Microbispora hainanensis: one gene and its partner. The protein of the gene in region 1 interacts with the protein of each later gene in a pairwise test. Links are inferred from orthologs where the notes say so. Each region holds a gene or a part of one and is shown on either strand. Other genes may lie near its edges.

Region 1 (4,139 bases):
GAAATCGATGGATTACTCCGGCGCGCGACGGGGAACAACAACTGGCCCGTACGCTGGCGGTGTGATCGTGGGCATCGGGGTGGACGTGGTCGAGGTGGCGCGCCTGGGCGCGGCCCTGGAGCGCACGCCCGCGCTGCGAAAGCGCCTGTTCACCGATGCCGAGGGCGCGCTGCCGCTGGAGTCGCTGGCCGCGCGGTTCGCCGCGAAGGAGGCCGTGGCCAAGGCCCTCGGGGCGCCGCCGGGCCTGCGGCACCTCGACGCGGAGATCGTGCGCGGCGCGCAGGGCAGGCCGGAGCTGCGGATCACGGGCCGGGCCGCCGAGGTGGCCCGCGACCTCGGCGTAGGCAGATGGCACGTCTCGCTGTCGCACGACGGCGGCATGGCGGTCGCCTACGTCGTCGCCGAGTCCTGAGCGCACGCCTTTCACAGAGTGGCACGCCCGGCCGCCGCGCGTGGCGGCGTCCTGCCGCCTGAGGCACGCCCGGCCACGCCGGGAGGACCCACGCCGGGAGGACCGCTGCCCGCGCCGTGCCGGCGTCCTCCCGCCGACGCCGGACGCCGGGTGATCGCCATCGCGGACCCGGCAGGCTACCGTCGGACGCATGCGGACCGCCTACACCTCCGACCAGATCCGCTCCGCCGAGCGCGCGCTGATGGCGAGGCTCCCCGAGGGAACGCTGATGGGCAGGGCCGCCGCCGGGCTCGCCGCCGTCTGCGCACACTTGCTCGCCGGCTCCTGCGGCCGGGTGTACGGCTCCCGCGTGGCGCTGCTGATCGGCAGCGGCGACAACGGCGGGGACGCCCTGTACGCCGGGGCCAGGCTGGCCCGCCGGGGAGCACGGGTGGAGGCGGTCCTCGCCGGCTCGCGCACCCACGAGGGCGGCCTGGCCGCGTTGCGGCAGGCGGGCGGCCGGGCGCACCCCTACGACGCCGAGCGGGCCCGTGAGCTGCTGGCCCGCGCCGACCTCGTGATGGACGGCCTCGTCGGCATCGGAGGCAGCGGGGCGCTGCGGGAGCCGTACGCCACGCTCGCGGAGCTGACCGGCCGGACCGACGGCCTGGTCGTCGCGGTCGACGTGCCGAGCGGGGTGGACGCGAGCAGCGGGCGGGTCGAGGGACCGGCGGTGCGCGCGCACCTCACGGTCACGTTCGGCGCGTACAAGGCCGGTCTGCTGATCGATCCCGGCGCCGCCCACGCGGGCGCGGTCGAGCTGGTGGACATCGGCCTCGGGCCCTACCTGCCGGATCCCGAGGTGACCGCGCTGACCAGCGACGACGTGGCCGACCTGCTGCCGCGCCCGGGCGCGGAGAGCGACAAATACCGGCGCGGCGTCGTCGGGGTCGCCGCAGGCAGCGACAGGTACACCGGGGCCGCCGTGCTCTCGGTCGGCGGCGCTGTGCGCGCCGGAGCGGGGATGGTCCGCTTCGCGAGCTCGGCCGAGCCGGTGCGGCTGGTCAGGACCCGCTGGCCGGAGGCCGTCACGACCGTGCTCGACCCGTCGCTGGTGCTGAGGAGCTCGCTCGACGAGGTCGGGCGGGTGCAGGCGTGGGTGCTCGGCCCCGGGCTGGGCACGGGCCCGGAGGCGCACGCGGTGGCCCGCGCGGTGCTGTCCACCGGGGTGCCCGTGCTGGTGGACGCCGACGGGCTGACGCTGGTCGCCAAGGACCGCTCGCTGCTGCGCCGGGCCGCCCCGACCGTGCTCACGCCGCACGCGGGAGAGCTGTCGCGGCTGCTCGGCGTGCCGCGCGAGGACATCGAGGCCGAGCGGCTCGAACACGTGCGCAGGGCCGCCACCGAGCTGGGGGCGACGGTGCTGCTCAAGGGCTCGACCACGCTCGTCGCCGAGGAGCACAGACCGGTGCGGGTCAACACCACCGGGACGCCCTGGCTCGCGACGGGCGGCACCGGCGACGTCCTGTCGGGCATCGCGGGCGCCCTGCTGGCCGCCGGGCTGACGGGCTACGACGCGGCCTCGTGCGCGGCGTACGTCCACGGCCTGGCGGCGCGGGTCGCCTCGGGCGGCGGCGTCGCGGCGGGGCCCGGGCAGGCGCCGATCGCCGCGCTCGACGTCGCCGAGGCGCTGCCCGAGGCCCTGCGCACGCTCTGACGTGCGGTGTCAGGGTGGGCGCATTCACCCGGGTCCACCTGACACACTGGAAAAATGAGCTTCTCAACGGTGCACTCCGCCACCCCGGCCGAGGCGCGCGTCGACCTGTCCGCCATCGCGCACAACGTGCGGCTGCTCGCGGAGTCGGCCGCCGGCGCCGAGATGATGGCCGTCGTCAAGGCCGACGCGTACGGTCACGGCGCGGCTCCGGTGGCCAAGGCGTGCCTGGAGGCGGGCGCGAGCCGGCTCGGCACGGCGCTCGTCCGCGAGGCGCTGGCGCTGCGCGAGGCGGGGATCACCGCGCCGATCCTGTCGTGGCTCATCACCCCCGGCGAGCCGCTGGACGCCGCGCTGCTCGCGGACGTCGAGCTGTCGGCCGGGGCGACATGGGTCGTGGACGAGATCGTCGAGGCCGCCCGGCGCACCGGGCGCACCGCCCGGGTGCACCTGAAGGCCGACACCGGCAACTCCCGCGGCGGCGCGACACCGGCGGACTGGTCGTCGCTGGTCGAGCACGCGCTCGCCGCGCGGGCGAGCGGGGCCATCGAGATCGCCGGGCTGTGGTCGCACTTCGCCTGCGCGGACATCCCCGGCCATCCCTCGATCGAGGACCAGCTCGCGACGTTCGAGGAGGCGCTCGCCGTCGCCGACAAGGCGGGGGTGCCGAGCGACGCGATCCGTCACTTCGCCAACTCGGCGGCGACAGTCACACTGCCGCAGGCCAGGTATGACATGGTCCGTACGGGCATCGCCGTCTATGGCCTGAGCCCGATCCCCGAGCTCGGCGACTTCGGGCTGCGCCCGGCCATGACGCTGACGGCCAGGCTCGCGCAGGTGAAGCGGGCCGCCCCGGGCGCGGGCGTGTCGTACGGGCACCTGTACGTCACGGAGCGTGAGACCACGCTTGGCCTCGTTCCTCTCGGGTATGCGGACGGCATCCTGAGAAACGGGACCAACCGGGCGGAGGTGCTGGCAGCGGGCCGGCGGCGGCGTATCGCCGGGCGGGTGTGCATGGACCAGTTCGTCATCGACCTGGGTGACGATCCTGCGGAATCGGGGGACGAGGTGATCCTTTTCGGTCCCGGGGACAATGGTGAGCCAACTTGTCAGGAATGGGCGGATTCCCTGGGCACGATTACCCATGAGATCGTGACGAGGATCGGATCCCGCGTGCCTCGTGTCCATACGGACGGACGCTGAGCCGCGGCTGCGAGGAGGGCAGGCATGAGCACACGTCGCAAGGTCGGGATCGCCGGAGCGGTCTTCGGTGCGGCGTCCGCGGGAGTGGCGGCGGCCACGCTCGCCAAAAGGTACGCCGTGGGCCGCATCCGCCTGCGGCCGGACCTGGAGGCGAGTGAGCCCTTCGGCGAGCTGCACGGACGTTCGGTGACGCTCGAGACCTCGGACGGCGTGCAGATCCATGCCGAGATCGACGGTGTGGAGGACGCGCCGCTGACCGTGGTGCTGTGCCACGGCTACTGCCTGTCGTCGGACTCCTGGCACTACCAGCGGCGCGATCTGCGCGACTCCTACCGGCTCGTGCTGTGGGACCAGCGCTGCCACGGCCACTCCGCGCGCGCGATGGCAAGCGACTGCACGATCGAGCGCCTCGGCGAGGATCTCGCGCTGGTGCTGGAGGAGCTCGTCCCGGGGCCGTGCGTGGTGGTGGGCCACTCCATGGGCGGCATGACGGTCATGGCGCTGGCGGAGCGGCGGCCCGAGCTGTTCGGCGACAAGATCCGCGGCGTCTCGCTGGTGGCGACCTCGGCGGGCAAGCTCGCCGAGATCACCCTGGGCCTGCCCGCCCTGGTCTCCAAGCTCGTCAACCTCGCGGTGCCGTCGGCCGTCTCGATCATGCGCAGGAGCGGCGCGCTGGTCGACCGGGGCCGTGAGGCCGGCACCGACCTGTCCTTCCTGGCGCTGCGCCACCTCGGGTTCGGCGATTCCAAGAACGTCAGCCCCACCGTCGTGGACTTCGTCGAGTCGATGATCAGGGCGACCCCCTCCGAGGTGATCGCCGACTTCTATCCG
Region 2 (4,246 bases), 130 kb from region 1 along the record:
AGCTCAGGGCAACCGGCTCCGATCCGGCTCCGGCTCCGGGTCCGGCTCCGGTCCGGCGCGGTATTGGCGACGCTGCGTGTCCGGCCGGGCTTCGTGCCGGTCCGATGAAGCCCGCGCGGCCGGCCGTACAGATCGTGACGGGTTTTGTTTCGGGTTATATCGGGACTTATGTGTCGGAAGTTTCCATGATCGGCCGCATCAAGCCGTTCACGGACGCCCAACTAGCCCTGTGCTGTGCTGCCAGGCGTTAGCCTTGCCTTCGTGAGCCTGCACTTCTACGACACCAGCACGCGTACGGTCCGTGAATTCGTACCGGTCGAGCCCGGCCGGGTCTCGATGTATCTGTGTGGTGCGACCGTTCAGGCTCCGCCGCACATCGGGCACATCAGGTCCGGCGTGAACTTCGACGTGCTTCGCCGGTGGCTGACGCGGCAGGGCTACGACGTGACCTTCTGCCGCAACGTCACGGATCTCGACGACAAGATCATCAGGGTGGCCGCCGAGGAAGGCGTGCCCTGGTTCGTCGTCGCCGAGCGCAACCAGCGCGCCTTCACCTGGGCGTACGACCAGCTCGGCTGCCTGCCGCCGACTGTCGAGCCCCGGGCCATGGGTCACGTGCCCGAGATGATCGAGCTGATGCGGCGACTGATCGACAAGGGTCACGCGTACGCGGCGGGTGGCGACGTCTACTTCGACGTGATGTCCTACGCCGACCGATACGGCAAGCTCTCCAACCAGAAGCTGGAGAACATGTGGGCGGCGGGGGACACCGACACCGACTCGCTCAAGCGCGACCCGCGCGACTTCGCGCTGTGGAAGGGTGCCAAGCCCGGTGAGCCCACGTGGCCGACGCCGTGGGGCAAGGGCCGTCCCGGCTGGCACCTGGAGTGCTCGGCCATGGCGACCAAATATCTCGGGAGCACGTTCGACATCCACGGCGGCGGGGTCGACCTGATCTTCCCGCACCACGAGAACGAGATCGCCCAGTCGCAGGCGGCGGGCGACGGCTTCGCGCGCTACTGGCTGCACAACGGGCTGCTCACGCTCGGCGGCGAGAAGATGAGCAAGTCGCTCGGCAACTCGCTGTTGATCCCCGACATGCTCCGCAAGGTGCGCGCGGTCGAGCTCCGCTACTACCTGGTCGCGGCGCACTACCGCTCGCCGATCGACTACTCCGACGAGGCGCTCCAGGAGGCGGCGGCCGGCTACCGCCGGATCGAGGGGTTCGTCACACGGGCGGCCGAGGTGATCCACGACGTGGACGCCGCCGCGCCGCTGCCCCAGGCGTTCGTGGACGCCATGGATGACGACCTGAACGTCTCGCAGGCGCTCGCCGTGATCCACGAGGTCGTCCGCGAGGGCAACGTCGCGCTGGCCCAGGGCAACAAGGAGCAGGTCGCCCGGCTGCTCGCCGAGACGCAGAACATGCTCGACGTGCTCGGCCTCGACCCCAGGTCGGCGCAGTGGCGTACGACCGGCGACTCGGGGCTCCGGGAGGTCGTGGACGCGCTCGTGGCCGTGGCGCTGGAGCAGCGACAGGCCGCGCGAGCCCGCAAGGACTACGCGGCGGCCGACGCGATCCGCGACCAGCTCGCGGCGGCAGGGATCGTGGTCGAGGACACCCCGCAGGGCCCGCGGTGGGAGCTGGCACAGTAGGCGTGGCCCTACGCTAGAGACCATGGCGGGAAGGGCTTCAGGGAAGCCGTCGAAGAAGCAGGGGCCGGCAAAGGGCTCGGGTGGCAAGGTCAGGCGCTCCCTTGAGGGCAAGGGAGCGACGCCGCCCGCGCACATGCGGCACTGGTACAAGGACAAGGCCCGCGCCGAGCGGATCGAGCGCGAGGCCCGGGGCGGCGGGAGTTCGTCCTCGCGTACGCCGAGCCGTACGCGCCGGGAGGACGCCCCCGAGATCATCGGTGGGCGCAACCCCGTGCTCGAGGCGCTGCGTGCGCACGTGCCCGCCAACGCGCTGTACGTGGCGCAGCGGATCGACAACGACGATCGCGTGCGTGAGGCCATCAAGCTCGCGGCCGACCGCGGCATCGCGCTGCTGGAGGTCACGAGGGACAAGCTCGACCGGCTGACCGAGAGCACCGTCCACCAGGGCATCGGCCTGCAGGTCCCGCCGTACGACTACGCGCATCCTGAGCAGCTCGTGGAGCGGGCGAGGGACGCCGCCGAGGTGCCGTTGATCGTCGCCCTGGACGGCGTGACCGACCCGCGCAACCTCGGCGCCATCGCGCGCTCGGCGACCGCCTTCGGCGCGCACGGGCTGCTCGTCCCGTCCCGGCGTTCGGCGGGCGTCACCGCCGGGGCGTGGAAGACCTCGGCCGGCACCCTCGCGACCCTCCCCGTCGCCCGCGCGTCGAACCTCACCCAGACGCTCCAGGCGTACCGGGAGGAGGGCCTGTTCGTGATCGGGCTCGACGGCACCGCCACAGTGGACATCGCCGATGTCGAGCTCGCGACCGAGCCGCTCGTCGTGGTCGTCGGCTCGGAGGGCAAGGGCCTGTCCCGCCTGGTCAAGGAGGCGTGCGACCAGATCGCCCGCATCCCCATGAACGCCGCCGCCGAGTCGCTGAACGCCGGTGTGGCCGCCGGGATCGCCCTCTACGAGGTCGCCCAGCATCGTCGCCGGTGATTTCATCGTGACGGTACGGCCCCGGGCCCACTAAACTCGTCTGGGTAACAGGCCGCCTTAGCTCAATCGGCAGAGCATCTGTCTTGTAAACAGAAGGTCTGGGGTTCGATTCCCCAAGGCGGCTCTCGTGCGACAGGCCCCTGAACAGCAGTTTCGCTGTCAGGGGCCTTGTGCTGTCGCGGCTCATCCAGTCTCTTCCGTGCCTTTGGGAGCCACTTCGCGAGGGTTGTTCAGCCAAGTCGGCGACGTCAGCCATATTGGGTGTGGTGCCGCAGGCGCGTGCTCGAGGGCAATTTTGAGGTGCCGGCCACCGCCCGCGCGCAACGCTGGGACCTCGCCGAAGTCGTTCGTGTCCTGCTGAATGAGGAGGTCGTCGGCCGCGACAGCGCCACCCGACGCAACCGGCGCAAGAGCGCGGGCTTCCCCTCCGGCAACACCTTCTCCTCCTGGCGCAGCCAGGACTCCACGATCAGCGAGGCCACCCAGAACGGCGTGTCCGCCAGGGTTACCGGCGGCATCGGTCAGGTTTGAAGAAGCGCCGGTCGGGCCGCCGCTTCTATCGTCGAGTGACACACGCGCCGGGGTGGCGTCCGGGACCTGCCTGGATGCCTGACCGGGCACATGATCACCCGCACCACGTAACCATCTCTTCTAATGGAGTAAGACATGAAAGCGCACGTCAGCTCGATCCTTCTTGGTGTCCGGGACATGGAGCGGGCCAAGAGGTTTTACGTCGAGGGGCTCGGCTGGAAGATCCAGAAAGACTTCGGCATCTCGGTGTTCTTCGAATCGGACGGAGCCTCGCCTGTCGGCTTTTACAGTCGTGACGGCCTGGCCGCTCAGGTGGGCACGGACAAGGAAGGCAGTGGCTTCAGCGGACTGGTCCTGACCTACGTCGTTCGCAGCCAGGCGCGGGTCGACGAGGTCATGGCGGAGGCCGAGAAGGCCGGTGCAACGATCCTCAAGCCCGCTGGCGCTCTGCCGTGGGGCGGGTACGGCGGCACCTTCGCCGACCCGGACGGCTACATCTGGAGCCTCGGCTACAGCGACCAGGGAACCGACCAGCCGTACGCGGAGTAGTCGCGAACTTTGCCACACAGCCGTCCGAGACGGCGGGGGCGTGTTGCCGCCGCCGTCCCGGACGGCTGTGACCCCGAGTGCCGGTGAACCGGCAGGACGAACAGGAGAAGATCATGAAGTTCCGGACCCACGTTGAGCCACCTGAGCCCATGCGGGGCCTGGAAGTTCCGTCCGAGGTGGTGGCGGCGCTCGGCGGGGGCCCGCGGCCGCCCGTGACGATCACAGTCAACGGGCACTCCTGGAAGAGCCGGGTCGCCCTCCTACGCGGCCGCCACCTGCTCGGTCTCAGCAATGCCAACCGGCAGGCCGCAGGTGTCGCGATCGGCGACGAGGTCGAGGTCGAACTGGAGCTCGACACCGAGCCGCGCGTCGTCGTCGAGCCAGAGGACTTCGCACAGGCTCTGGACGCCGACCCCGTCGCCCGTGCCGCGTACGACGAACTCGCGTACAGCCGCAAGCGTGAGCATGTACGCGCCGTCGAGAGCGCGAAGAAGCCCGAGACGCGTCAGCGGCGTATCGAGAAGGTCA

Evidence for each region. The genes of interacting proteins can lie anywhere in the genome.
Region 2: the proteins of OHB01_RS16180 (region 1) and rlmB interact in binary tests that used the Escherichia coli proteins (3 or more experiments, as listed by UniProt). The link is inferred for Microbispora hainanensis from one-to-one orthologs.

Annotation. Positions count from the first base shown.
Region 1 is NZ_CP108086.1:3,398,502-3,402,640, forward strand. Bases 1-2,855 are described here. They hold OHB01_RS16180 (NAD(P)H-hydrate dehydratase), read left to right. Parts: upstream 1-602; coding sequence 603-2,108; downstream 2,109-2,855. Other genes in these bases: OHB01_RS16175 (holo-ACP synthase), read left to right, coding at 62-412; alr (alanine racemase), read left to right, coding at 2,163-2,855. Also shown: more of alr, read left to right, coding at 2,856-3,308; OHB01_RS16190 (alpha/beta fold hydrolase), read left to right, coding at 3,333-4,139. UniProt on the Escherichia coli protein: Bifunctional enzyme that catalyzes the epimerization of the S- and R-forms of NAD(P)HX and the dehydration of the S-form of NAD(P)HX at the expense of ADP, which is converted to AMP.
Region 2 is NZ_CP108086.1:3,268,191-3,272,436, forward strand. What follows is about bases 697-3,658. They hold rlmB (23S rRNA (guanosine(2251)-2'-O)-methyltransferase RlmB), read left to right. Parts: upstream 697-1,678; coding sequence 1,679-2,638; downstream 2,639-3,658. Other genes in these bases: cysS (cysteine--tRNA ligase), read left to right, coding at 697-1,656; OHB01_RS15495 (hypothetical protein), read left to right, coding at 2,918-3,169; OHB01_RS15500 (VOC family protein), read left to right, coding at 3,305-3,658. Outside these bases: more of cysS, read left to right, coding at 262-696; more of OHB01_RS15500, read left to right, coding at 3,659-3,718; OHB01_RS15505 (YdeI/OmpD-associated family protein), read left to right, coding at 3,832-4,246. UniProt on the Escherichia coli protein: Specifically methylates the ribose of guanosine 2251 in 23S rRNA.